DNA from 3 places in the Nocardioides sp. AN3 genome. Region 3 is predicted to be linked to each of the others. Evidence: predicted binding sites of a transcription regulator. Region 3 holds the regulator's gene; each other region holds the start of a gene.
The links. The regulator HrcA, encoded in region 3, represses chaperone genes, less so after heat shock. The targets are predictions, from matches to a motif close to TTGGCACTCGNNNNNNNCGAGTGCCAA.
Positions count from the first base shown of each region.

Region 1: the regulator HrcA is predicted to act here: its motif matches at 4,362-4,388, upstream of groES (co-chaperone GroES).
Region 2: the regulator HrcA is predicted to act here: its motif matches at 4,034-4,060, upstream of groL (chaperonin GroEL).

Region 1 is NZ_BAAIGC010000001.1:507,149-513,825, forward strand. Features, by position in the region: gene tsaD (tRNA (adenosine(37)-N6)-threonylcarbamoyltransferase complex transferase subunit TsaD) at 1-53, shown strand, start outside; gene ACYQ1K_RS02395 (hypothetical protein) at 266-1,477, opposite strand; gene ACYQ1K_RS02400 (SigE family RNA polymerase sigma factor) at 1,474-2,037, opposite strand; gene ACYQ1K_RS02405 (hypothetical protein) at 2,140-3,054, opposite strand; gene ACYQ1K_RS02410 (class I SAM-dependent methyltransferase) at 3,102-4,313, opposite strand; gene groES (co-chaperone GroES) at 4,583-4,879, shown strand; gene groL (chaperonin GroEL) at 4,975-6,603, shown strand.
Region 2 is NZ_BAAIGC010000001.1:398,027-404,703, forward strand. Features, by position in the region: gene ACYQ1K_RS01825 (SGNH/GDSL hydrolase family protein) at 1-515, shown strand, start outside; gene ACYQ1K_RS01830 (LacI family DNA-binding transcriptional regulator) at 521-1,522, shown strand; gene ACYQ1K_RS01835 (GNAT family N-acetyltransferase) at 1,604-2,140, shown strand; gene ACYQ1K_RS01840 (RNA polymerase sigma factor) at 2,185-3,219, opposite strand; gene ACYQ1K_RS01845 (YciI family protein) at 3,520-3,882, opposite strand; gene groL (chaperonin GroEL) at 4,221-5,849, shown strand; gene ACYQ1K_RS01855 (RNA polymerase sigma factor) at 6,091-6,600, shown strand; gene ACYQ1K_RS01860 (hypothetical protein) at 6,597-6,677, shown strand, end outside.
Region 3 is NZ_BAAIGC010000018.1:42,670-49,346, forward strand. Features, by position in the region: gene ACYQ1K_RS18435 (winged helix DNA-binding domain-containing protein) at 1-364, shown strand, start outside; gene ACYQ1K_RS18440 (YkvA family protein) at 333-761, opposite strand; gene ACYQ1K_RS18445 (16S rRNA (uracil(1498)-N(3))-methyltransferase) at 845-1,585, opposite strand; gene dnaJ (molecular chaperone DnaJ) at 1,599-2,756, opposite strand; gene hrcA (heat-inducible transcriptional repressor HrcA) at 2,819-3,838, opposite strand; gene ACYQ1K_RS18460 (MBL fold metallo-hydrolase) at 3,938-4,807, shown strand; gene ACYQ1K_RS18465 (DUF3097 domain-containing protein) at 4,873-5,724, shown strand; gene ACYQ1K_RS18470 (PspC domain-containing protein) at 5,733-5,936, opposite strand; gene hemW (radical SAM family heme chaperone HemW) at 6,015-6,677, opposite strand, start outside.

The DNA.
Region 1 (6,677 bases), on a different contig from region 3:
CTCTCGACCTGCCGGCCGACTCCTCGCAGCCGATCACCGAGGTCCTCGTCTGACCGACCCGCGGTTCGGGCGGACGTCATGCGGGCTGGTCGCCGAGGCAGCCACCCCGCATGACGTCCCGGGGTCGGGCGGACGTCCTGCGACCTGGTCGCCGAGGCAGCCACCCCGCATGACGTCCCGGGGTCGGGCGGACGTCCTGCGACCTGGTCGCCGAGGCAGCCACCCCGTCGGACGTCCCGGGGCCCGGGGCGGGGCCGGGCGCGGCCTACTGCGCGGCGAAGACGTACGCCGGCTCCTCCCCGCCGCCCGGCTTGCCGGTGGCCCGGCCGACGGTGAACCCGTCGGCGGAGAGGCGCACGAGCGACCACTGTCCGCTGTCGCGGCTGTAGACGGTCGCGAGCAGGGTGTCGCCGTCCCAGGTCCAGCCACCGAAGTAGCCGTTGTCGGGCGCCGTGAAGGCGGCGACCGGCAGCAGGTCGGTCGACGTGCGGATCCAGATGGTGCCCGTCGCGTGCTCGCTGTCCCAGTCGACGCTGCCCGGGATGCGATGATCGCGGTCACCGGTCAGCGCGACGTACCTGCCGTTGGGGCTGAAGGAGCTCACACCGGCCCAGTCGAGGCTCCATCGCACGTCGCCGCTGCGGTCCTCCAGCTGCCAGGTGCCGTCGTCCTTGCCGATCGCGGTCAGCGGCAGGACGGCGGAGGGCACGGCCGCCGTGGCGCCGTGCAGATCGGTCACGGCGCCGGAGAAGACGTCCACGACCTTCACGGCGCCGTCGACCGTCACGACGACGTCGCCGTTCGGGTCGAAGCCGTCGATGGCCGCCCACTCCAGGCTCCGGCCGAGCGAGACGCTCCGGCCACCGGATGTCATCGACCAGCCGGCACCCGCGTCGGAGAGCGTGGCGACCTGCCCTTGCGGGCCGACCGCGAGACCCTCGGGGAAGGTCGGGACGGGGCCGTCGGTGACAGCACCGTCAGCCTTGACCCGCAGCAGCTCGGCGTGCGCCTCGCCCGGCCGCACCACGGCCCAGCCACCCTTCTCGGGGTCCTTCGCGAACGTGAACGGCCGGTCCCGAAGCGGCGTGGCGGTGCCGTCGACGTCGATGATGGCGCCGTCCGACCAGTACGGCACATGCGCCTCGTCGCCGAACGTCTGCTCGGCGGCCACGTCGAGCCGCACGTGGTGGACCGGGCCCACCTCGTCCGCACCGGCCGGCTGCGTCGGCTGCGTCGGCGAGACCGGCGCGGTCGGGGTCTTGGCGATCGGTGGGCGGCTGTCGTCGTTCGAGCCGGACGGCATCACGGCCACACCGAGCCCGGCGATCGCCGCGACGGCCGCAGCCGAGCCCAGGATGGCGGTCGCCGCGCGGCGGCGGCGGATCTGCCGCGCCCGACCGCGTACCTGGTCGAGCCCGATCGGTGCTGGAGCGCCGGCGTCTGCGATCTTGCTGAGCGCGTCCTTGATGGCGTTCATCGCTCCTCCAGCCCTGAGGCGAGGGTCGGGTTGTTCGTGCGGAGGGTGGCCAGCGCGCGGCTGGCCTGGGACTTCACGGTGCCGGGGGAGATGCCGAGCACGTCGGCGATCTCGGCCTCTGTGAGCTCCTCGTAGTAGCGCAGCACGATGACGGCTCGCTGGCGCGGGGGCAGCGAGGACACCGCCCGCCACAGCAGCGCCGCACGCCCGTCGTCGTAGCTGTCGGCGCGTCCGCGGTCGGGCAGCACGTCGGCGGCGACCTCCCTCCGTCGCCACGGGCGTCGCCACAGGGAGGTCGTCTCGTTCGCGATGATCCGCCGCACGTAGCCGTCGACCGACTCACGCTCACGGACCTTGTCCCAGGCGAGGTAGAGCTTGGCCAACGCCGTCGAGACGACGTCCTCGGCGGTGTGCGCATCGCCGGTCAGGAGGTAGGCCGTGCGCAGGAGCGCAGGCTGGCGGGCTCGCATGTATGCCGCGAAGTCGGCATCCCGCGTGTCAGCGGCCAAGCGCCTGCCTCCTCCCCGGTCGATCCCGTGGGCCAGTGCCGTGGGGTCCATGGTGTCCTCCTGCTGCTCCGAACCGACGGATCTCGCGGCCGACGCGACGGGCGGGCCCGCTTCGGCGTCGTGCTTGTCGAGAACAGGACGCGAACCGGCCCCTCAGGGTTGCATCGTGATCGTGGTGCCGCTCGGGCCGGCGGTCACCGGAAGCACCAAGGGCGGGCTCCGGCGGTCGTTGATGCCATGGAGCACGAGGAGGTCCTCAGACTCCCCTCCGACGCCGATCCGCTCGAGGTGCAGCTCGTCGGCGATCCCGATGACGACCAGCAGATGGTAGGGGTCCTCCCACGCGGCGTCGACGATGCTGCCGAGGAAGGCGACGGAGGCTCCGGCGGTGATGTCGGCGCGCGGCGCCAGCGTCACCGAGACGGACCCGATCGAGGCGAAGTAGGTGCCATCGGGGCTGAGCAGATGACCGTCCCGGTCGCAGGTCGCCCAGCCCGCTGAGGCGGTGCCGTCGACCCGGATCCCACGACACGCCGGCCTCAGCTGGCGGGCGCCGACCACGCGCTCGGGCTCCGCCCGGCCGGTCCGGAGCCGGAGCAGGTGTCCGTCGCCGCCGGTCCACGCCACGGCCGTGCCGTCGGGCCGCGCGGACAGGTCGCCGACGGCGGGATAGCCGTGGCGCTGCGTTCCAGGGCCGAGCACGACCACGCTGCCGTCCTGCACCAGCACGACTCGACCGTCGGCGAGAAGGCTGAAGCCGGTCCAGGAGCCGTCGGGGATCCCGCGGGGCTCACCGTCGGGCGGGACGAGGGTGCCCGACCGGAGGTAGGGAACGGCGGGCGGCTCGTGGGCCACGTAGCCGCTCTCCCCGCCCCTCGGCAGGGACGGCGTCGGAGTCGAGGAGGGGTGCGGCGTGGCGCCCGGCTGGTCGAGGATGGCGTGCCACAGCGCCCACCCGACGAGCACGAGAAGCGCGGACGCCAGGACGAGACGCGGCGCACGACCGCCCCAGCGCCCTCGCCTCGGCGGGCGTGGCGGGCGTCCCAGGACGAGCTGCTCCTCGGTCATCGGCTCTGGCTTGTCTCAGTGTGTCGTCGTGCTTCTCTCCGTGCCTCTCAGCGTGCCTCCCGCAGGGGCCTCACCAGCAGGCAGGCTCCCTCGCCGGCGACCCGTGTCATCACGATTGTCGCCTCATTCGGGCCCTGAAGGGAGAGTGCGCGACGCAGCTGCTCGGGGACGACGGCGACGCCGCGCTTCTTGATGGTCAGCCGACCCACGCCGCGCTCGCGCAGCGCCGCCCGCAGGGCACGCTCGCGGTAGGGCAGCTCCTCCACCACCTCGTAGCCGCTGGCGAACGGGGTGCGGAACGCCTCGTCGGAGGTCACGTAGGCGATGTGCTCGTCGAGCAGGCCCCCGCCGACCCCTGCCGCGACCGCGGTGACGAGTCCGGCGCGGATCACGGCGCCGTCGGGCTCGTAGAGGAACCGGCCGACGGCGCGCTCCATGCTGGGGGCCGCGTCCGCGGCGGGAGCGTCCTCATCAGTCAGCGTGGCCAGGCCGCCGTCGCCGATGACGGTGGCCCGGCGGCGTACGGTCGCGAGGCCCCCCGCCCACAGGGCGGCCTCCTTGACGTCGCCGTGGTCGCTCACCCACTCCGCCTCGACGCCGTCCGGGACCAGCTCGTGGGGGATGCCGGGCGCGACCTTGACGCACGCTTCACGGGTCAGGAGCGTCTGGACGAAGGACCAGGGCGGTGTCCACCCCTCGGCATCGGTGTCCCACCCTCGCAGGGCTCGCCCTCGTGCCCCACGTCGCGCCGGGTCCGCGAAGGCCACCTCGAACGCCGCATGGTCCACGGTCGTCGCGTCGGCGACCTGGACGGCGCCGGCGAGGCCGAGCGCGGCCAGATTGCCCTCGGCGACCGCGACCCGCTCGGGGTCGAGGTCCACGCCGGCGACGATCAGCCCGGCGCGCGAGGCGGCGATGAGGTCGCCTCCGATGCCGCAGCCGAGGTCGATCAGGGTCCGGGTGCCGTACGCCGCCAACCGGGCCGCGCGATGCTCGGCGACCGCGCGGCGGGTCGCCTGCTCGAGGCCGTCGGGGGTGAAGTACATCCGCTCGGCGTCGGGACCGAACTTGGCGACGGCCTTCGCCCGCAGCTGGGCCTGGGTGAGGGCGGCGGCGACGTACGCCGGCTCCGCGCCCGGTGCCTCTCGGCGGAGGATCGTCTGAGCCCGCAGCGGGTCCTCGCCGCGCAGCTGGGTGGCCCGCTCGAGGAGCTCCTGCCCGGGTGCGGTGAGCAGCCACGTGAAGGCGTCGAGCTCCATCCGCAGATTCTCTCAGGACGTGCTTCGACCGACTCGGCACCCGGGTCCCTAGCACTCACGCGACCTGAGTGCTAACGTCTCATCTGGCACTCTCGACGTGAGTGTGCCAACTGCCTGCCGGTGACGGCGACCCCCGCGACGGCGCCCAGCCATGCAGGCGAAGACGTCAATATTGATCCGCCCATCGAGCAGTGCACTGTCGAGATGGCTCAGCCACCCGGCTCGGCCGAACTCAGGCGCTGCCGAAACTGAAAGGGGAGGTCGACACCGTGTCGATCAACATCAAGCCTCTCGAGGACCGCATCGTCATCAAGCAGGTCGAGGCTGAGCAGACCACCGCCTCTGGCCTGGTCATCCCGGACACCGCCAAGGAGAAGCCCCAGGAGGGCGAGGTCCTGGCGGTCGGCCCCGGTCGCATCGACGACAACGGCAACCGCGTCCCGCTCGACGTCAAGGTCGGCGACAAGGTCATCTACAGCAAGTACGGCGGCACCGAGGTCAAGTACGGCGGCGACGAGTTCCTGATCCTCTCGGCGCGGGACATCCTCGCCGTCGTGGAGTCCTGATCCACTCAGCCGTTGCGGGACGTCATGCGGACGGAGCAACTGGTTGCACCGTCCGTATGACGTCCCGGACTGCTTCCTGATCTCAAAGGAGAGTCATGCCGAAGATCCTGGAGTTTGACGAGCACGCCCGACGCGCCCTCGAGCGTGGCGTCGACGCCCTCGCCAACGCCGTCAAGGTGACCCTGGGCCCGAAGGGCCGCTACGTCGTCCTCGACAAGAAGTGGGGCGCGCCGACCATCACCAACGACGGCGTCACCGTCGCCCGTGAGGTCGAGCTCGACGACCCGTTCGAGAACCTGGGCGCCCAGCTGACGAAGGAGGTCGCCACCAAGACCAACGACGTCGCCGGTGACGGCACCACCACCGCGACCGTGCTCGCGCAGGCGATGGTCCACGAGGGCCTTCGGGCTGTCGCCGCCGGCGCCAACCCGATGAGCCTCAAGCGGGGCATGGACGCCGCGGCCGCCGCGGTGAGCGACGCGCTGCACGCCGCCTCGCGCGACGTCGACAGCAAGGAGGACATGGCCGCGGTCGCGACCATCTCCAGCCGCGACAGCCTCATCGGCGACCTGCTCGCCGACGCGTTCGACAAGGTCGGCAAGGACGGCGTCATCACCGTCGAGGAGTCCAACACCACGGGCACCGAGCTCGAGTTCACCGAGGGCATGCAGTTCGACAAGGGCTACATCTCGGCGTACTTCGTCACCGACCCGGAGCGCATGGAGGCCGTCCTCGACGACCCCTACATCCTCCTGCACCAGGGCAAGATCTCCTCGATCCAGGAGCTGCTGCCCCTGCTGGAGAAGGTCATCGCCGCCGGCAAGCCGCTCTTCATCCTCGCCGAGGACGTCGACGGCGAGGCGCTCTCGACGCTCGTCGTCAACAAGATCCGCGGCACCTTCAACGCCGTCGCGGTGAAGAGCCCCGCCTTCGGTGACCGCCGCAAGGCGATGATGCAGGACATCGCGACCCTGACCGGTGGTCAGGTCGTCGCCCCCGAGGTCGGCCTCAAGCTCGACCAGGTCGGCCTCGAGGTGCTCGGCCAGGCGCGTCGTGTCGTCATCACCAAGGACAACACGACGATCGTCGACGGCGCCGGTGACTCGGCCGAGGTCGAGGGCCGGGTCAACCAGATCAAGTCCGAGATCGAGTCGACCGACTCCGACTGGGACCGCGAGAAGCTCCAGGAGCGCCTCGCGAAGCTGGCCGGCGGCGTCTGCGTCATCAAGGTCGGCGCCCACACCGAGGTGGAGCTGAAGGAGAAGAAGCACCGCATCGAGGACGCTGTCTCCGCGACGCGTGCCGCCATCGAGGAGGGCATCGTCCCCGGCGGTGGCTCCGCTCTCATCCACGCCGTCTCGGTGCTGGAGAAGGACCTCGGTCTCACCGGTGACGAGGCCGTCGGTGCGCGCATCGTGCGCAAGGCCGCTGACGAGCCGCTGCGCTGGATCGCCGAGAACGGTGGCGAGAACGGCTATGTCATCACGACGAAGGTGCGCGAGCTCGGCGTCGGCCAGGGCTACAACGCCGCCACGGGCGAGTACGGCGACCTCGTCGCCCAGGGCGTCATCGACCCGGTCAAGGTGACCCGCTCGGCGCTCGTCAACGCCACCTCGATCGCGGGCATGCTGCTCACGACCGAGACGCTGGTCGTCGACAAGCCCCAGGACGAGGAGCCGGCCGCCGCCGGTGGCCACGGCCACGGGCACGGCCACGGTCACTGATCCGCCGACCGGGCGCAGATGCCCGGTCGAGGCTCGGTGAACGGGCCCAGATGTTCAGATCAGCTGGACATCTG
Region 2 (6,677 bases), on a different contig from region 3:
TGATGGCGCAGATCGAGCGGCTGCCGGCGACGTACCGCGCCGACGTCGCCATCCTCATCGTCGGCGGCAACGACGTCATCCACCGCGTGCCCGTCGCCGAGTCCGTCAAGCACCTGACGGAGGTGGTCGACCGCCTCCGTGAGGGCGGCACGCCGGTGGTCGTGGGGACCTGCCCGGACCTCGGCGCGCTGCGGGCCGTCCCCAACCCGCTGCGCGCACTCGGCTCGCGGGTCTCTCGCCAGCTCGCAGCGGCGCAGGCGGAGGCGGCGCTGAGCGCCGGCGCGTATGTCGTCAGCCTCGCGAAGGTGGTCGGGCCGTTCTTCATCACCAACCCGGACGAGATGTTCAGCCTCGACCGCTTCCATCCGAGCGAGCTCGGCTACCGGCGTACGGCGGAGGCGCTGCTGCCCTCGGTGCTCGTCGCCCTGGGCGTCTCCGACACCGTGCCGTTCGGCCACGCGGTGCCGGGCCGCCCCGCCGGGGGCGCGGGCGACGACGCGCGGCCCCTATCCTGAACCGCATGTCACAGGCGCGCCGTCCGACGCTGGAGGACGTGGCGGCCCGAGCAGGGGTCGGCAGGGGCACGGCCTCGCGCGTCATCAACGGCGCATCGCGGGTGTCGTCCCGTGCCCGGGACGCCGTGCACGCCGCGATCGAGGAGCTCGGATACGTCCCGAACCACGCGGCCCGCTCGCTGGTGACCAACCGGACCGACGCCATCGCCCTGGTGATCGCGGAGTCGGAGGAACGGTTCTTCGGCGAGCCGTTCTTCGCAGGCGTGGTCCGAGGCATCGCCGGTGCTCTTTCGGAGGCCGACAAGCAGCTCGTCCTCATGCTGGCGCCGGCCGAGCGTGCCGGCCACATCGAGGACTACCTCACCCGCCAGCGCGTCGACGGTGTCCTGCTCCTGTCCCTGCACGACGACGACACGCTGCCCGGCCGCATCCGGGACCGCGGCATCCCCGTCGTCCTCGGCGGTGGTCCGCCGCCGGGGCCGGGCGTGGGGTACGTCGACAACGACAACGCCGAGGGCGCCCGACTGGCCGTCGCCCACCTGCTGGGACGCGGCCGCACGCGGATCGCGACCATCGCCGGTCCGGCGGACATGGCCGTCGGCCACCATCGGCTCGCCGGCTACCTCGCGCAGCTCGATGAGGCGGGGCTGGCGCCCCTCACCGTGGAGCACGGCGACTTCGGCCAGCACAGCGGTGAGGCGGCGATGCGCGCGCTGCTCGAGCGGCATCCCGACCTCGACGCGGTGTTCGCGGCCAACGACCTGATGGCGGCCGGCGCGATGAGTGCGCTGCGCGAGAGCGGTCGTGCGGTGCCCGGCGACGTCGCCGTGGTCGGCTTCGACGACTCCCCGGTCGCGGTCTCACTGGGCCTGACCAGCGTGCACCAGTCCGCAGACGCCATGGGGAGGGCGATGGTCGAGGTGCTCCTCGACACGATCTCCGATCCGACCGAGGTGCCGGGGGCTCGGATGCTGCCGACGTACCTCGTCGAGCGGGCCAGCTCCTGACGAGCGCGGCCGGCGCGCGGCCTGCCTGGTGGGCGGCCCGGGTGGGCGGGCCAGGTGGGAAGCGACGGTAGGTTGGGCGCCGTGCGCACCAGCCCGATGCTGACGTTCCGCGACGCCACCGCCGCCGACGTGGCCGAGGTCGTCGCGCTCGTCGAGTCGGCCTACCGAGGGGACGCCAGCCGCGCGGGGTGGACCACCGAGGCCGACATCCTGGAAGGTCAGCGGACCGACCCGGAGGGCGTGCGCGACGTCATCGTGCGCTCCGGAAGCCGGATGCTGCTGGCCGAGCGCGACGGCGACCTGGTCGCGTGCTGTCAGCTCGAGCACCGGGGCGCGGTGTGCTACTTCGGCATGTTCGCAGTGCGTCCCGGCTCGCAGGGCGGCGGGCTCGGCAAGGTGGTGATGGCCGAGGCCGAGCGGATCGCGCGCGAGGAGTGGGGCGCGAGGAGCATGGAGATGACGGTGATCTCCGTCCGCGACGAGCTCATCGCGTTCTATGAGCGGCGTGGCTACAGGAGGACCGGCGAGCTGTCGCCGTTCCCGTACGGCGACGAGCGGTTCGGGCTGCCCCAGCGGGAGGACCTGGCCTTCGAGAGGCTCGTCAAGACACTCGGCTGATCCTGGCGTGCGCCGCCTGTTCGTCGAGGTATGCAGACGAGTCGTCACTTCCCGTGCGGAGTTCCGCCAGGGGAGTGCCCCTTCGTCTGCATACCTCGACGAACCGCCAGCGAGGCCATCCGCCCCGACAGATGCGCCCGCTCCGCCTCGTTGCCACACAGCGCGATCGCGGCGGCGAAGGAGCTCCTCGCCTCGTCGGGACGACCGGCCCGCACGAGCAGCTCGGCGCGGGTGGCGGGGAGTCGATGCCCGGCGAGGGCGACCGACGAGAGCGCGGCCAGTCCGGCCTCGGGGCCCTGCGCCTCCGCGAGGGCGACGGCGCGGTTGAGCCGGACGACCGGCGTGTCGAGCAGGGTCAGCAGCTCGTCGTAGCGGGCGACGATCCGGTCCCACGCGGTCGCCTCCGCGGACGGGGCGATGGCGTGCTCGGCGGCGATCAACGCCTGGAGGAGGTACGGCGCAGGCGGCTCGTGCACGAGCGGGGCCAGGAGGTCGAGACCCTCGGCGATCTCGTCGCGGTGCCAGAGGCCCCGGTCCTGGTCGGCCAACAGGACCAGAGTCCCGTCTCTCACGCGCGCGTCGCGCCGCGAGTGCTGCACCAGCATGAGAGCGAGCAGCGCGTCGACCTCCGGGTCCGGTGAGGGCAGCAGGTCACGGAGCACGCGGACGAGCCGGACCGCCTCGCCGGCCAGCTCCGTCCGGACGACGTCGGGACCGCTGCCCGGCGCATACCCGGCCGTGAACGCCAGGTAGGCGACGTCGGCGACCGCCGAGACCCGCGCTGCGAGGGCGGTGGGGTCGGCGGGGACCTCGAAGCGCGCGCCCGCGAGCCGCTTGCGCGCCCGCGTCAGGCGCGCCGCCATCGTCGGCGTCGACTGCAGGAAGAGTCGAGCGACGTCCTCGGTCGAGACGCCCAGCACCAGCCGAAGGGTGAGAGCGGCCGCCGCCTCCGGGGAGAGGGAGGGATGCGCGCAGAGGAGCACGAGTCGAAGCCGCTCGTCGGTGACCAGGTCTCCTCCGTCGGCCATCACGTGTGCGGCCTCCTGGGTCAGGGACGCCTCGACCTCGAGCAGGGGCATCCGCCGCGCGAGGACGGTCTCGGAGCGCAGCCGGTCGACGATGCGCCTCCGTGCGCTGGTGAGCAGCCAGGCCGGGCCGTTGCCCGGCGTACCGTCCGTCGGCCACGTGCGTGCCGCCGCCTCGAACGCGTCGGCGAGCCCGTCCTCGGCGAGGTCGAGACGGCGATACTGCGCGACGAGCAGGGCCAGCAGGCGGCCCCACTCGTCGCGCAGCAGGCGCTCCAGCTCGGTCAGCGGATCTCCACGCCGCGGGCCGGCCGCACCTCGACCGACACGAGGTCGGGCAGGAGGAACTGCACCTCACTCACCTCCGTGGTCGACAGTGGCGCGGACCTCGACGGGGGCACCGCCCGTCGCGAGCAGGCCGCAGATCTGCAGCAGGTCGTCGAGGTCGTCGCTCTCGACCAGGTAGAAGCCGGTCAGCTGCTCGACGGTCTCGGCGAACGGGCCGTCGGAGACGACCACATTGCCGCCGGCGTCGCGGCGGACTTGCTTGGTGGTGCGGGAGTGGGTCAGCTCGGCGCCGCCGGCGATCTTGTGCCCGCGCTCCTCGAGCAGCGCGGCGAAGCGGCCGTGGGTCTCGTACATGGCGGCGCGCTGCTCCGGGGTCGCGCTCTCCCAGGTGCTCTCGTCGCCGGGAAGCAGAACGGCGTAGGTGCTCATCTCGGATCCTTTCGGTGGTGGTGAGTCTGTCATCGAGATGACGGGCGAGACAGAGGTCGATCGACAGGGACGACGAGGTTTCTCGTCCGTGCCCCGGATCCTTCTCGCGACCTACCAGCTGCTGCCCGCGGGCGAGGGCGCCGTCTTTCTCCTTGCACTCGGCAAGGTCGAGTGCTAAACATGACGTTGGCACTCTCGCCATGAGAGTGCCACCTCCGGACCGGTGACGTTGGGTCGCTCCGTGGGTGGCGTGAAGGGATCGCCACCGCAGGACGATCGTGCCGTCGCGGGCAGCCCACCGGCCGGGACACGCACTTCCAGTGAAGGATCGCCAGGCAATGCCGAAGCTGATTGCTTTCAACGAGGAGGCCCGGCGCGGTCTCGAGCGGGGCATGAACACCCTCGCCGACGCCGTCAAGGTCACCCTCGGCCCGAAGGGCCGCAACGTCGTTCTCGAGAAGAAGTGGGGCGCCCCCACGATCACCAACGACGGCGTCTCGATCGCCAAGGAGATCGAGCTCGAGGACCCGTACGAGAAGATCGGCGCGGAGCTCGTCAAGGAGGTCGCCAAGAAGACCGACGACGTCGCGGGTGACGGCACCACCACCGCCACCGTGCTCGCTCAGGCGCTCGTCCGCGAGGGTCTGCGCAACGTCGCCGCCGGCGCCAACCCGATGGGCCTCAAGCGCGGCATCGAGGCTGCTGTCTCCGCCGTGTCCGAGCAGCTCCTCGCGCTCGCCAAGGACATCGAGACCAAGGAGGAGATCGCCTCCACCGCCTCGATCTCCGCCGCTGACACCACCGTCGGCGACATCATCGCCGAGGCGATGGACAAGGTCGGCAAGGAGGGCGTCATCACGGTCGAGGAGTCGAACACGTTCGGCCTCGACCTCGAGCTCACCGAGGGCATGCGGTTCGACAAGGGCTACATCTCGGCCTACTTCGTCACCGACCCCGAGCGCATGGAGACGGTCTTCGAGGACGCCTACGTCCTCATCGCCAACCAGAAGATCTCCAACGTCAAGGACCTGCTGCCGCTGCTGGAGAAGGTCATCCAGTCCGGCAAGCCGCTCGTCATCATCGCCGAGGACGTCGACGGCGAGGCCCTGTCCACGCTCGTCGTGAACAAGATCCGTGGCACCTTCAAGTCGGTCGCCGTCAAGGCCCCCGGCTTCGGCGACCGCCGCAAGGCCATGCTGCAGGACATCGCGATCCTGACCGGTGGCCAGGTCATCTCCGAGGAGGTCGGCCTCAAGCTGGAGAACACCGGCCTCGAGCTGCTCGGCCAGGCCCGCAAGGTCGTCATCACCAAGGACGAGACCACGATCGTCGACGGTGCCGGCGACGCTGCCCAGATCGAGGGCCGCGTCAACCAGATCCGTGCCGAGATCGAGAAGTCGGACTCCGACTACGACCGCGAGAAGCTGCAGGAGCGCCTCGCCAAGCTGGCCGGCGGCGTGGCCGTCATCAAGGTCGGCGCGGCCACCGAGGTGGAGCTCAAGGAGCGCAAGCACCGCATCGAGGACGCCGTTCGCAACGCGAAGGCCGCCGTCGAGGAGGGCATCGTCGCCGGTGGTGGCGTCGCGCTCGTCCAGGCCGGCGCCAAGGCGTTCGAGAAGCTCGAGCTCGACGGTGACGAGGCCACCGGCGCCAACATCGTCAAGGTCGCCATCTCGGCTCCGCTGAAGCAGATCGCCATCAACGCCGGTCTCGAGGGCGGCGTCGTGGCGGAGAAGGTCGCCAACCTGCCCGCGGGCCACGGCCTCAACGCCGCGACCGGCGAGTACGTCGACCTGCTCGCCGCCGGCATCATCGACCCGGCCAAGGTCACCCGCTCGGCGCTGCAGAACGCCGCGTCGATCGCCGCGCTGTTCCTCACCACCGAGGTCGTCGTGGCCGACAAGCCGGAGAAGGCCGCCCCCATGGGTGGCGACCCGACCGGCGGCATGGGCGGCATGGACTTCTGAGCCGCTAGGCGAAGAAGCGACCGGCACAGCTGAGTCCACGCCTCTCGGACGTCATGCGAGCTGATCGCCTCAGCGGCCGGAGCGTATGACGTTCCGCAGGACAACAGGCAGGGCCTCCACCTCCGGGTGGGGGCCCTGCTGCCGTGTGGCGCGTCCGGCGCGTGTGGCCGTGCCTCATCTGGGGAACGAGCGAGACTGACTCGGAAAGACATGTGGCGTGAGTTGATGGGAGGCTGGAGGCGTGGAGACCACCAGGTCCGATCGATTCGACGCGCTGGCACGCGAGTGTCTCGAGCCGCTGCGGCGGTATCTGGCGCGCCGCACCGACGCCGAGACCGCGGCCGACGTCCTGGGGGACACGCTCCTCGTGGCGTGGCGCCGGTTCGACGACGTACCGGATGGTGAGCCGCTGCCGTGGCTCTACGGCGTCGCCCGCAACTGCCTGGCCAATGCGGAGCGCGGGGTACGGCGCCGAGCCCGCCTGGCCGCGAGACTGGCCGAGCAGCCGGCTGACGACGCCGAGCCCGCCATGCCCGACGAGCTCCTCGAGGCACTCGAGCAGCTGGGGGACGATCAGCGCGAGCTGGTGCGGCTGTGGGCGTGGGAACGGCTCACGCCGGCCGAGATCGGCACGGTCCTCGGGCTGACGCCCAATGCGGTCAGCATCCGGCTCACCCGTGCGCGCCAGCGGCTACGCGAGCTGCTGGCGGCGCGAAAGAGCAGCGACCTTGCCGGACATGAGAAGGCATGAGCCCCGACCCGACCGATGCTGAGCTCCTCGCACGTCTGCGCGCTGCGGACCCCGCGTCCGAGCTGCCCCCCGCCGAC
Region 3 (6,677 bases):
CGCCGGGATGGAGGACCTCGTCCGCCACGAGGACGAGACCAGACGGATCCTCCTCGATGTCGCGGATGCACCGATCGCGGAGGAGGACGAGCCAGCGCCGGTGCGCCTGCTCGGGACCTACGACAACCTCTGGCTCTCCCACGCCGCCCGCGACCGCGTGACCGAGCCGGAGAAGCGTCGCGCGTGGATGGGCAGCAACGGCGGCGTCGGGAACGTCATCCTCGTCGACGGCTGGCTCGAGGGGATCTGGCGTGTCGAGGACGGCCGCGTCGTCGTGCGAGAGCTGCTGCGCACGCTGACGTCCGGCGAGCAGGCAGGCCTCGAGGAGGAGGTCAGCCGCGTCGAGCAGCTGCTTGCCCGCTGACGCTGAGCACGACGTGGAGGCCTTCGGGCGTGCCCGGCCAGTGCCGCTCGATCGTCGCCGAGCCGGCCGCCCGGATGACGCCGCGCAGGACGATGACGACCACGATCACATCGTCGAGCTGGCCGACGACCGGCAGGAAGTCGGGCACGAGGTCGATCGGCAAGACCACGTAGCCCAGGAGCCCCCACAGGGACCAGCGCACCCGGCGAGGGAGGCTCCGGTCGACGGCCAGGCGCTTCACCAGTCGAAGAACGTCAGGGAGCAGGCGGAGGACGTCGGTCGCGCTGAGCTTGACCGCGCTGCGTCGCGACCCGACGTAGAGCGCGATGATGAGAAGGAGCCAGACGAGCACGAGGCTCGCGGCGATCGCCACGGCTGCCTGCCAGACGGTGGTCACCCCCCCATGATTCCTGACGCAGCCGCGGGACGTCATGCGGAGAGAGCAAGCGCTTGCTCTGTCCGCATGACGTCGCGGCCGCCTCAACCCCAGCGCGACGTGCGAGCAAGGAGCGCGGAGACGGCAGCGAGGCCGGCCGTGGAGGTTCGCAGGACCTCGGCCCCGAGGCGGACCGTGACCGCCCCGGCCGACTCGAAGGCATCGACCTCCTCGGGCGAGAGGCCGCCCTCGGGGCCCACCACGACAACGACCTCGCCTTCAGCGGGCAGGCTGACCGCGGCCAGCGGGGTGCTCGCCTCCTCGTGCAGCACGACGGCGAGCGGCGCGGCCGCGACTCGGCCGACCACGTCGCTGGTCGAGGCCAGCGGCGAGACCGCGGGGAACCATGACCGGCGCGACTGCTTCGCCGCCTCGCGGGCGGTCACCCGCCATCGCGCAAGCGACTTGTCCGCGCGCTCGCCCTTCCAGACCGCGACCGAGCGGGAGGCCGCCCACGGCACGATCGTCGAGGCTCCGATCTCGGTCAGGACCTCGACGGCGAGCTCTCCCCGGTCGCCCTTCGGCAGGGCCTGGACGACCGTGAACGCCGGCTGCGGGACAGGAGCCTCGGACACGGCCGTCACCGTCACGGCGAAGACCCGCTTGCCGGTGGTGGCCACCTCCCCCACCACCGCGACGCCGGCGCCGTCGGTCAGGACGACGGACTCGCCGACCCGGAGGCGGCGTACGGCGACCGCATGGTGCGCCTCGTCACCGTCCACCGTGACCGACGACCCGGGAACGACGCCCGACAGCGACGGGACGAGGTGGACGGGAAGCGACATGAGGGTCGAGCCCTCAGTGCCCGTTGAAGGCGTCTCGCAGACGGCCGAAGACCCCACGCGACGACGCGCGGAGCTGACCGGACGGCTGAGTCTCGCCGCGAAGCGCCGCGAGCTGCTGGAGGAGCTCCTCCTGGGCCGGGTCGAGCGCGGTGGGCGTCTCGACGATCACGGTGACGATCAGGTCGCCGCGGCCACCGCGCAGACCGGGGACGCCGTACGCCCGGATGATCTGGTCCGTCCCCGACTGCGTCCCGGGCTTGATGTCGAGGTCGAACGAGGTCACGAGATCCGGAGAGGAGTCCTCCGAGGCCAGATCCGCCTCGAGCGTCGGCAGCGTGAGCACCGTGCCGAGAGCGGCTGCGGTCATGGGCACCGTGACGTGGCAGTGCAGATCGTTGCCCTGACGGGTGAAGACCGGGTGCCGCGCGACCTGGATCTCCACGTACAGGTCCCCCGCCGGCCCGCCGCCCGGACCGACCTCGCCCTGGCCGGCCAGCTGGACGCGTGTGCCGTTGTCGACGCCGGCCGGGATCTTGACGGTGAGGGTGCGCCGGGTGCGGACCCGACCGTCGCCACTGCACTCGCGGCAGGGCTCGGGGATGATCGTGCCGAAGCCGCGGCAGGCGGCGCAGGGGCGCAGGGTGCGGATCTCCCCCAGGAACGAGCGCTGCACGTGAGCGACCTCGCCGGCGCCGCCACAGGTCTCGCAGGTGACCGGCTTCGAGCCGGGCGCCGCGCCGTCGCCGTGGCACGTCTCGCAGGTGACGGCGGTGTCGACCTTCAGCTCCCGGGTCACGCCGAACGCCGCCTCGGCGAGGTCGACCTCGAGCCGGATCAGGGCGTCCTGACCGCGTCGCACGCGGGCGCGCGGCCCGCGACCCGCGGCCGCACCACCCTGACCGCCGAAGAAGGCGTCCATGATGTCGGTGAAGGAGAACCCGGCGCCGGCACCGAAGCCGCCGCCGAACGGGTCGCCGCCGCGGTCGTACGCCGCCCGCTTCTGCGGGTCGGAGAGGATCTCGTAGGCGTGCGAGACCTCCTTGAACCTCTCCTGGGCGACCGGGTCGGGGTTGACGTCGGGGTGGTACTCCCGCGCCAGCTTGCGGTAGGCCTTCTTGATCGTGGCGTCGTCGGCGTCGCGGTCGACGCCGAGCAGCTCGTAGGGGTCCAACGCTGTGTTCTTCTTCCTTGATCTCAGGCTTTGATCTCAGGCTGTGGTCTCAGGCATCGATCTCAGCCTTCGTCGAGGATGCGCGAGACGTATCGCGCCACCGCTCGCACGGCCGCCATCGTGCCGGGATAGTCCATCCGGGTCGGCCCGACGACGCCGAGCGACGCCAACGCCTCGTCACCTGGCCCGTAGCCCGTCGTGACGACACTGGTCGAGGACAGCTCCTCGTACGGACCCTCCGCACCGATCCGGACCGTCACCAGCCCACCGGACGTGGCCTCGCCGATCAGCTTGAGCAGCACCACGTGCTCCTCCAGCGCCTCCAGCAGGGGGCGGACGGAGGTGTCGAAGCTGTCGCCGTACCGTGCCAGGTTCGAGGCTCCGGCCACCGCGATCCGCTCATCGGAGCGGTGGTCCGACATGGCCTCCACGAGCGTCTCCACCACCGCGGACGCGATGCTGCCGTGCGGCCCGAGCTGGTCGGGAAGCGCCCGGAGGGCGGAGGCGGCCTCCGCGATCACCTCGCCGGTGGCGGCTCGGTTCACATGGGTGCGCAGGTCGACCAGGGACTCCTCGTCCACCGCCGCGGGCAGCTCCACGAGGCGCTGCTCGACCCGCCCTGTCGAGAGGATGAGGACGACGAGCAGCCGGGTCGGCGCGAGCGCCACGAGCTCGACGTGGCGCACCGTCGAGCGGGCGAGGATCGGATACTGCACGACCGCCACCTGCCGGGTCAGCTGGGAGAGCAGCCGCACGGAGCGCTGGACGACGTCGTCGAGGTCGACGGCCCCGTCGAGGAAGCTCGAGATGGCACGCTTCTCTGCCTGGCTCATCGGCTTCACCGTGGTGAGGCGGTCGACGAAGAGCCGGTAGCCCTTGTCGGTCGGCACCCGGCCCGCGCTGGTGTGCGGCTGGGCGATGTAGCCCTCCTCCTCGAGGACGGCCATGTCGTTGCGGACGGTCGCCGGCGACACTCCGAGGCCATGCCGCTCGACGAGCGCCTTCGACCCCACCGGCTCCTCAGTGGAGACATAGTCCTCGACGATCGCACGGAGCACCGCGAGCCTGCGGTCGTTCTGCATGCGGCACCTCCTTTGCGCGACCGGCCCGGACGCCCTCGCGCCCTGGCACTCACCCGACTGGAGTGCCAATGCTACTAGGCGGTCCTCTACCCTGCTGCGGTGAGGGACACGGGCTTCCGCGAGATCGCCGACCGGATCTGGCTCGCGCGCTATGAGTGGTGGGACGTCAACATCACCCTGGTCGGCGGGTCGACGGGGCTCCTGATGGTCGACACGCATGCGTCGACCCGAGCGGCGCGGCAGGTCATCGACGACGTACGCCGGCTCGGGGTCGGTGGCGTCACTCGGATCGTGAACACGCACGAGCACTTCGACCACACCTTCGGCAACGCCGAGCTGCGGCGTGCGTACGGCGACCCCCCGATCCACGCGACCGACACGGCGGCTGCCCGCACCGTCTCCTCGGGCGAGCGGGCCAAGGAGCGGTACGGCGCCGATGCGGACGACCCGCGCGCCGCCGAGATCGCCGAGACCGACATCGTGGCGGCGGACCGGACCTTCGCCAGCGTGGCCGCCCTCGACCTGGGCGACCGACTGGTGGAGCTCGCGCACCCCGGCCGAGGCCACACCGCCGGCGACCTCGTGGTGCGCGTGCCGGACGCGGACGTGGTGCTCGCCGGCGACCTCCTCGAGGAGTCGGGACCGCCCGTCTACGGCGACGACTCTTTCCCGCTCGAGTGGCCGACCACGATCGACGTGGTGCTGGGCATGCTGACGGCGTCCTCGGTCGTGGTGCCAGGGCACGGTCTCCCGGTCGACCGCGCCTGGGTCGAGCAGCAGCGCAACGACCTGGCGTGGGTCACGGCCAACATCCGCGAGCTCGCCGGTCGCGGTGTCCCGGCGGCGCAGGCCGCCGAGGCGACCGAGTGGCCATGGCCGACCGACGGCTGGCGGTTCGCCGGCGCCGTCGAACGCGGCTACCAGCAGCTGCCGCGCTCGGCACGCGGTCTGCCTCTGCCACTCGCCTGAGAGCTCCCGCCCGGAGCCCCGCGTGTTGTCCCTGGGACCCCAGTGACAGCTGGGACAATGGGCCCATGCCTGATCGCTACGGAGCCGACGTCCTCGCCACCGACTGGCGCGCACCGAAGCGCGGCCGCGCCGTCGAGGCGCCCGCCGAGATCGGGGCGGTTGTCGAGGAGGTAACAACCGAGTGGTGCGGCGAGATCGTCGCGGTCGACCGCGACCTCGGCACGCTCACCCTGGAGGACCGGCGCAGCCGCCGGCGCTCGTTCCCCCTCGGTCCGGGCTTCCTGCTCGACGGCAAGCCGGTCATCCTCGTCGCACCGGTCCGCGTGCCCGCGCCGACCGGCCCCAAGCGCACGGCCTCCGGGTCGATCGCCGTCGCCAACGCACCGGCCCGTGTCGCCCGAGCCAGCCGCATCTTCGTCGAGGGTCGCCATGACGCCGAACTGGTCGAGAAGGTCTGGGGCGACGACCTTCGGATCGAAGGCGTCGTCGTCGAGTTCCTCGGCGGTGTCGACGACCTCGCGGACCACCTGGTGCACTTCAAGCCGGGGCCGCAGCGGCGCGTCGGGGTCCTCGTGGACCACCTCGTCAAGGGATCCAAGGAGTCCCGGATCGCCGACGGCATCGTCCGCTCGCCCATCGGAGCGCACGTGCGGATCGTGGGCCACCCCTTCATCGACATCTGGCAGGCGGTCAAGCCGGACCGGCTCGGGCTGCGGGCCTGGCCGACCATCCCGCGCAACATCGAGTGGAAGAAGGGCGTCTGCCAGCACCTGGGCTGGCCGCACCGGGACCAGGCCGACATCGCCCGCGCCTGGCAGCACATCCTGTCGAAGGTGAAGTCCTACGACGACCTCGAGCCCGCCCTCCTCGGCAGGGTGGAGGAGCTCATCGACTTCGTGACCATCGACCCTCAGTAGGGGACGGGTCAGTAGCCGACGCGGCGGTCCTCGCTCGGCATGAGGATCCACAGGACGATGTAGGCGAGGACCTGCGGCCCGGGCAGCAGGATCGACAGCACGGCGATGATCCTGACCACGGTCGGGTCCCAGCCGAAGCGGCGGGCGATGCCGGCGCAGACGCCGCCGATCATGCGGCCTTGGCGGGGGCGGTAGAGGGTTGTGGCGCTCATGTCACCGACGGTAGGCCCCCGGTCGCGATCGCTCCATCCGGGTCAGCCCTGCGCTGACCCTGGGGCGCCCCTGACTGTTCACGGCAGCAGGTCCCGCACCACGCCGTCGGCGAGCAGGCGCCCCTGCTGCGTGAGCACGAGCCGGTCTCCGGAGACGACCAGCCCCCGCTCGACCAGATCCGGCACGGCCGCCCGGCCGGCGTCGTCCAGCTCCTCGAGCGGCAGGCCCGTGTCGAGGCGCAGCTCGAGGAGCACGCGCTCGACGTGCCGATCCTCAGCGCTGAGCACCTCCCGCGCGTGGGCCGGGCTGACGCCGGCGGCGATGCGGTCGGCGTACGCGACCGGGTGCTTGACGTTCCACCACCGCACGCCACCGACGTGGCTGTGGGCGCCCGGCCCGATCCCCCACCAGTCGGCGCCGGTCCAGTAGAGGAGGTTGTGGCGGCACCGGCTCGTGTCGTGACGGGCCCAGTTGGAGACCTCGTACCACTCCAGCCCGGCCTTGCGCAGCCGCTCGTCGACGAGGAGGTACTTGTCGGCGAGGTCGTCCTCGTCCGGCATCGCCACCTCGCCTCGCTTGACGCGGCGTGCGAGCGCGGTACCGTCCTCCACGATGAGGGAGTAGGCCGAGAGGTGATCCGGCTCGCAGGCGAGCGCCGCCTCGACGCTGGTCTCCCAGTCGGCCAGCGACTCCCCCGGCGTGCCGTAGATGAGGTCGAGGCTCACCTGGTCGAAGCCGGC